Regions from separate parts of the Streptomyces sp. NPDC048278 genome, predicted to be linked through region 1. Evidence: riboswitches for the same ligand, from Rfam matches in the RefSeq annotation. Region 1 holds a riboswitch; the other holds the start of a gene.
What was found. Region 1 has a riboswitch for glycine ahead of gcvT (glycine cleavage system aminomethyltransferase GcvT). Riboswitches for the same ligand answer to the same signal wherever they lie in the genome.
Positions count from the first base shown of each region.

Region 1 (3,397 bases):
CGTACTTGTTGGTGAGGACCGAGCCCTGCGCCTCCATGACCGCGAGCGGAGCGAAGTTCTCCGAGGCGATCATCTCCAGGGTGGACTGCTGGCGCACCAGTTCGGCGTCGACCGCGGCGGCTACCTCGGGGTCGAGCTCGTGCAGGGGCGTGTTCAGCGTATGCAAAGCGGACATCTGTTGTACGACTCCTAGGCCGGGGTCTGCGGCGGCTCTCAGCCGGCGGTGAAGGCGGTGTACTCGTCGGCGGAGAGCAGGTCGCCCGGCTCGTCCGTGACCCGCACCTTGAACAGCCAGCCGCCCTCGAAGGGGGCCGAGTTCACCAGGGACGGGTCGTCGACGACGTCCTCGTTGACCGCGGTGATCTCACCGGTGACCGGCGCGTACAGGTCGGACACCGACTTGGTCGACTCCAGCTCGCCGCAGGACTCGCCCGCGGTCACCGTGTCGCCGACCGCCGGGAGCTGGACGAAGACGACGTCACCGAGCGCGTTGGCCGCGTGCTCCGTGATGCCGACCGTCGCCACGCCGTCCTCGGCGGCCGTCAGCCACTCGTGCTCCTTGCTGTAACGCAGCTGCTGGGGGTTGCTCATGGCCTGAATTCTCCTGTACGCGGGGGAGTGCTGGTGAAGGGGGGGACTGCTGGGAACGTGCGTGACCTGCGGTGATGTGGGCGAGGTCACGCCGGTCGGCTGCGGTCGGCTGCGGTCGGCTGCGGTCGGCTGCGGTCGGCTCCGGACGGGTCCAGAAGGATCCGTCCGGCTCCGGACGGCTCCGGACCGGTCCGGTGGCGTCCGGCTACTTCTGGCGCTTGTAGAACGGCAGCCGCACGACCTCGTACGGCTCGTGGCTGCCCCGGATGTCCACGCCGACGCCCGCCGTGCCCGGCGCCGAGTGCGCCGCGTCGACGTACGCCATGGCGATCGGCCTGCCCAGGGTCGGGGAGGGGGCGCCCGAGGTGACCTCGCCGATCACCTCGCCGCCGGCGACCACCTGGTATCCGGCGCGCGGCACCCGGCGGCCCTCGGCGACCAGGCCGACGAGCACCCGCGGCGGGTTCTGCTCCGCACGGGCGGCGGCCTCGGCGAGCGCCGCGCGCCCCACGAAGTCGCCCTCCTTCTCGAACTTGACCACCCGGCCGAGCCCGGCGTCGAAGGGGGTGAGCGAGGTGGTGAGCTCGTGCCCGTACAGCGGCATGCCCGCCTCCAGCCGCAGCGTGTCCCGGCAGGACAGCCCGCACGGCACCAGGCCCACCGCGGAACCGGCCTTGGTCAGCGCCTGCCACAGCTCCACCGCGTGCTCCGGCTTCACGAACAGCTCGAAGCCGTCCTCGCCGGTGTAGCCGGTGCGCGCGATCAGCGCCGGGACGCCGGCGACGGTGCCGGGCAGCCCGGCGTAGTACTTCAGGCCGTCCAGGTCGGCGTCGGTGAGGGACGCGAGGATGCCCGGGGACTCGGGGCCCTGGACGGCGAGCAGCGCGTACGCGTCCCGGTCGTCGCGGACCTCGGCGTCGAACCCGGCGGACCGCTCCACGAGCGCGTCGAGGACGACCTGGGCGTTGGAGGCGTTGGCGACGACGAGGTACTCGGAAGCAGCGGCCTCCGTCTCGGCCAGCCGGTAGACGATCAGGTCGTCCAGGATGCCGCCGTCGGCGCGGCAGATCATGGTGTAGCGGGCCCGGCCCACGCCGACGGAGGCGATGTTGCCGACCAGGGCGTGGTTCAGCAGGGCGGCGGCCTGCGGCCCGGTCACGGTGATCTCGCCCATGTGGGAGAGGTCGAAGAGCCCGGCCCGGGTCCGTACGGCGACGTGCTCGTCGCGCTCGGAGCCGTAGCGCAGGGGCATGTCCCAGCCGGCGAAGTCGGTCATGGTCGCGCCGAGCGAGCGGTGCAGGGCGTCGAGCGCGGTACGGCGGGGTGCGGAGGAATCGGTACTGCTCATCGGTCGGTCGTCTCCCGAAGGTCCCAAGGGCATGACAGGCGAGGGCTGTCCTCCCCATCTGTCATCGGAACCTGAGAGGTTCGCCCTGACCACGGACGTGATCACGGCTTGCACCTTGGGTGGAGCCACTGACACAGCGGCCCGCTTTTCAGATGTGCCTCGCCCGCGCGGTAACGGGGCCTGAGAGATTCAAGGGAGGGACTTGCTCCTTCGGCGCCCCAGCGAAGACGGCTGGGGACTCTCCCGCGCGGATTCAAGCGGCCGGTATGCAGTTGGCGCGGACATCATTGCACGCCGCCCGGGGCCGTGGCAGGCCGGACCTGCCCCTCCGTTCTGTGACGGGCCTGTGGCAGAACGCGTACGGAACCGCGAGGCACCGTGCATTACCTTCTCTTTACGTTAAGTGGGGAGAACCTTTCCTGAACCCCCAGGGAGGACGGTCACGGTGACAAGGACCACGGCATTCGCGACGACGACGGGCATCGCCCTGCCCCAGCAGCCGACGGCCCCGGCCCGCGAGCGGCGCGGCGAGGTCCCCGCACCGGTCGTCCGCGATCTGCGCGACCGCGCCGGGCACAGCCCGCACGGCCTGCTCTTCGGCCCCCGGGACCTGGTGGTGGTCACCGGGCTGCCCGGCAGCGGCAAGTCCACGCTGATGCACCGCACCGTCCAGGGCATCCGCATCGACTCCCAGGACACCCGCGACCGCTGGGACGCCCGGCTGGCCCGGCTCCTGCCGTACGCCGCCTACCGCCCGCTGGTCCGCCTCGCCCACTACGCCGGGCTGCGCCGGGCCCTGGGCACCGGTGAGGGCGTGGTCGTGCACGACTGCGGGACCCAGGCCTGGGTGCGGGACTGGCTGGCCCGGGCGGCCCGCCGCCGCGGCGGCACCCTGCACCTGCTGCTCCTCGACGTCACGCCGGGCACGGCGCTGGACGGCCAGCGCGAGCGCGGCCGGGGCGTCTCCCGGTACGCCTTCCTGCGCCACCGCCGGGCGGCCGGGCGGCTGCTGCGCGCGGCGGAGAAGGGGAAGCTGCCCGAGGGCGTCGGCTCGGCGGTCCTCCTCGACCGGGACGCGGCGGACGTACTGCGCCGGATCGCCTTCGCGCGCTGAGCGCCCGAAGGCGGCCCGAACCGGCTGGTGGGGTGGCTTTGTCGGTGTCACCCGCTAGCCTTTCCAGCCTCAGCAGCGGTTTCCAGCAGGCGGTAGGCAGATGGACTTCCCGGCGGACATTCCCGCGGACTTCCCGGCACAGGCGCACCCCCACCCGCACGGCGGGTGGCCCGGCAACGAACTGGAGGAGGTCCTGTCGGCCTCCCTCGGCATGCCCGCGGCGGCGGGCCGGCTCATCGAGGTACTGGGCCGGAGCTTCCTGTGGATCCCGCTGCCCGAGGGCGGCGGCCCGCACAGCGGCCCGCTGGACCTGCCCACCACGCAGATCGAGGGCCAGGTGTACG
Region 1 is NZ_JBEZLP010000005.1:354,572-357,968, reverse strand. Features, by position in the region: gene glyA (serine hydroxymethyltransferase) at 1-166, opposite strand, end outside; gene gcvH (glycine cleavage system protein GcvH) at 214-591, opposite strand; gene gcvT (glycine cleavage system aminomethyltransferase GcvT) at 797-1,939, opposite strand; glycine riboswitch at 2,098-2,195, opposite strand; gene AB0D74_RS12360 (AAA family ATPase) at 2,385-3,053, shown strand; gene AB0D74_RS12355 (enhanced serine sensitivity protein SseB) at 3,154-3,397, shown strand, end outside.

Region 2 (3,397 bases), on a different contig from region 1:
GCGCGGGTGGTGGTCTCGTCGCAGGCCAGGGAGACGTGGTCGGCGTCGACGAGCCGCAGGTTGACGCCGCCCCGGCGGGCCGCGGCGACGATCTCGGCGGCCTTGCCGGGCACGCGCGCGGTGAGGGTGTCGAAGTAGGCGCCGTGCACGATCTCGACGCCGCCGGCCGTGAGCCCCGCGGCGAGGATCGTGGCGTAGCGGTGCGTGCGCTGCGCGATGGCCCTGAGCCCCTCGGGCCCGTGGTAGACGGCGTACATGCCGGCCATCACGGCGAGCAGCACCTGCGCGGTGCAGATGTTGCTGGTGGCCTTCTCGCGCCGGATGTGCTGCTCGCGGGTCTGCAGCGCCAGCCGGTAGGCCTTGTTCCCGTCGGCGTCCACGGAGACGCCCACGAGCCGTCCGGGCAGGCTGCGCGCGAACTTCTCGCGGACCGCCATGTAACCGGCGTGCGGCCCGCCGAAGCCCATCGGCACACCGAACCGCTGGGTGGTGCCCACGGCGATGTCGGCCCCGAGCTCGCCCGGCGAGGTCAGCAGGGTCAGCGCGAGCAGGTCGGCGGCGACGGTGACGAGCGCGCCGGCCTCGTGCGCCTGCTCGACGACGGCCTTGATGTCGCGTACGGCACCGGAGGCGCCGGGGTACTGGACGAGTACCCCGTTGATCTCCCGCCCGGCGAGGTCAGCCGGGATGCCGTCGCTCAGGTCGGCGACGACGACCTCCACGCCCGTCGGCTCGGCCCGGGTCCGGATCACGGCGACGGTCTGCGGCAGCGCGTCCGCGTCGACGACGAAGACGCCCTTCTTGTTCTTGCCCATGCGCAGGGACAGGGCCATCGCCTCGGCGGCGGCCGTGCCCTCGTCGAGCAGCGAGGCACCGGAGGTGGGCAGCCCGGTGAGGTCGGCGACCACGGTCTGGAAGTTCAGCAGCGCTTCGAGGCGGCCCTGGGAGATCTCCGGCTGGTACGGCGTGTAGGCCGTGTACCAGGCGGGGTTCTCCATCACGTTGCGCAGGATGACGGGCGGCGTGAAGGTCCCGTAGTACCCGAGGCCGATCATCGAGTCGAGCACCTGGTTGCGGTCGGCCAGCGACCGCAACTCGGCCAGCACCTCGGCCTCGGTGCGGGCGCCGGGCAGCTCCAGCCGGTCGGCGTTCTTGATCACGTCCGACACGGCGGCGGCGGTCAGCTCGTCGAGCGAGCCGTATCCGACCTGGGCGAGCATCTTGGCCCGGGCCTCGTGGTCGGGGCCGATATGGCGCTGCTCGAAGGGAATCCCCTGCTCAAGCTCGGAGAGCGGGATGCGCTGGGCGGTCATTGCGGAGGCCTCCTGGTCTGACGCGACCTTCGGGGGGTACCCCGGCACGGGTACCCCGACGGCCTCCCCCTCTGTCATCTAACCTGAGAGCTTCACCGGTGCGCCCTCGCGGACCACCGGCTTTCACCGTCGGTGAGAGCGGACACCGTCGACGTCCGCCCTGCTTTCCAGAGTGACCTCGTCCGTGCGGTACGTGAGCCTGAGAGATTCCGGGGAGGATTTGCTCCTTCGGCGCCTCCGGTTTCCCGGAGGACTCTCCCGCACGGGGTCGTCAGCCGCTGTCAGCCTACCAGCGAGGGCAACACCAGGCTCTTCGAGTGGCCGCCTCCTTCAATGTGCTCTTTTGTAGTGCTTACGGATGAGTTGCGACCAAGTGGAGGGCCCGTGCAGACCGACATCGATCCGCGCAACCTGATCGGCCGCAAGGCGTTCGACCGCAACGGCACGAAGATCGGCACGATCGACGAGGTGTACCTCGACGACGCGACGGGCGTGCCGGAGTGGGCGGCCATACGCACCGGCCTGTTCTCCCGGGACGCCTTCGTGCCCCTGGAGCCCAGCGAACTGGTCGAGGGCACCCTGCAGGTTCCCTTCGACCGCGCCCTGATCAAGGACGCCCCCGACTTCGGCGTGGGCCGCCACCTCTCGCCGGAACAGGAGCTCCAGCTCTACCACCACTACGGCCTGGACACGACTCCCCCGCCCCAGGCCCGCCCGGACCACGACTTCGGCAAACTGGCGGGCACGGAGGACGGGGCTACCTAGCGCGGGCAGGCGTGCCGCAGGGCGGCACGGGTGGGCGCAGCGGCACCCTGCAAGCGCCGGGAAGCGTCCCCACCCCCGGCCCCCACCCCCGGCCCACGCTCAGCCCGGCACCAGCGGCAACGGCTCCGCAGGCTCCAGCTCAGGGTCCTCGACCCGGAACGTCCGTACCCGCCCCGGCCCCGCCGCACCCGGCGTCTCGAACCGCACCGTCACCCGTCCCAGCCCGCTCCCCTGCACCCATCCGTGCCCGTACTCGGCATGCCGCACATCGTGCCCCGCGGGCCACCGCCGCTCGGCGGCCACCTGCTCCTCCGCAGCAGCGGGCTCCACGGCGGCCTCCTCCGCCGCGAACTCCGCCGCCCCTTGCCCCGCCCCCGCCCCGGCCGCCGCCTGCGCGAACAGGTCCTCCTGCGTGTAGTCGGCCAGCCCCGACACCCCCACCCCCAGCAACCGCACACCCCCCGTCGTGTCCACCGAGTCCAGCAGCCGCGCCGCCGCCTCCCGCACCACCGCCGGGTCGTCGGTCGGCCCCCTGAGCGTCTCGGACCGGGTGAGCGTCGAGAAGTCGTACCGCCGTACCTTCAGCACGATGGTCCGCCCGGAGAGCCCGGCGCCGCGCAGCCGCCGCACGCACCGGTCGGCCAGCCGCTGCACCTCCAGCCCCACCCGCAGCCGGTCGTGGATGTCCACGTCGTAGGTGTCCTCGACCGACACCGACTTCGTCTCCCGCTCGGCCACCACGGGCCGCTCGTCGTGTGCGAGCGCCATCGCGTACAGCGCGTGCCCGTGGGCCTTGCCCAGCAGCCGTACCAGCTCGTCCTCCCCCGCCTCGGCGATCTCGTCGACCGTGGTGATCCCGGCCCGCCGCAGGTGGTCCCCCGTCGCCGGCCCCACCCCCGGCAGGGTCCGCACCGTCATCGGCCCCAGCATCGCCCGCTCCGTGCCCGGCTCGATCAGCACCAGCCCGTCGGGCTTGGCCTGCTCGGAGGCGATCTTCGCGAGCATCTTGGAGGCGGCGAGCCCGACCGACCCGGAGAGCCCGGTGACGGTCCGTATGTCCGCGCGCAGCCTCTCCCCCACCAGCCGCGCCGACACGGCGTCCCGGGCCACCTCACCGGCCTCCAGATCCACGAACGCCTCGTCCAGGCTGAGCGGCTCCACCAGCGGCGAGAGTCCGCGCAGCAGCCCCATCACCTGCTCGCTGATCGACCGGTACAGCCCGAAGCGCGGCACCAGGTACGCGGCGTTCGGCGCCAGCCGCCGTGCCTGCCCCATCGGCATCGCGGAGTGCACCCCGAACACCCGGGCCTCGTACGACG
Region 2 is NZ_JBEZLP010000007.1:9,131-12,527, reverse strand. Features, by position in the region: gene gcvP (aminomethyl-transferring glycine dehydrogenase) at 1-1,313, opposite strand, end outside; glycine riboswitch at 1,491-1,584, opposite strand; gene AB0D74_RS14630 (PRC-barrel domain-containing protein) at 1,698-2,078, shown strand; gene AB0D74_RS14625 (DNA polymerase IV) at 2,178-3,397, opposite strand, start outside.
Region 2: linked by a shared signal. The riboswitch ahead of gcvP (aminomethyl-transferring glycine dehydrogenase) and the one ahead of gcvT (glycine cleavage system aminomethyltransferase GcvT) in region 1 are both predicted to bind glycine.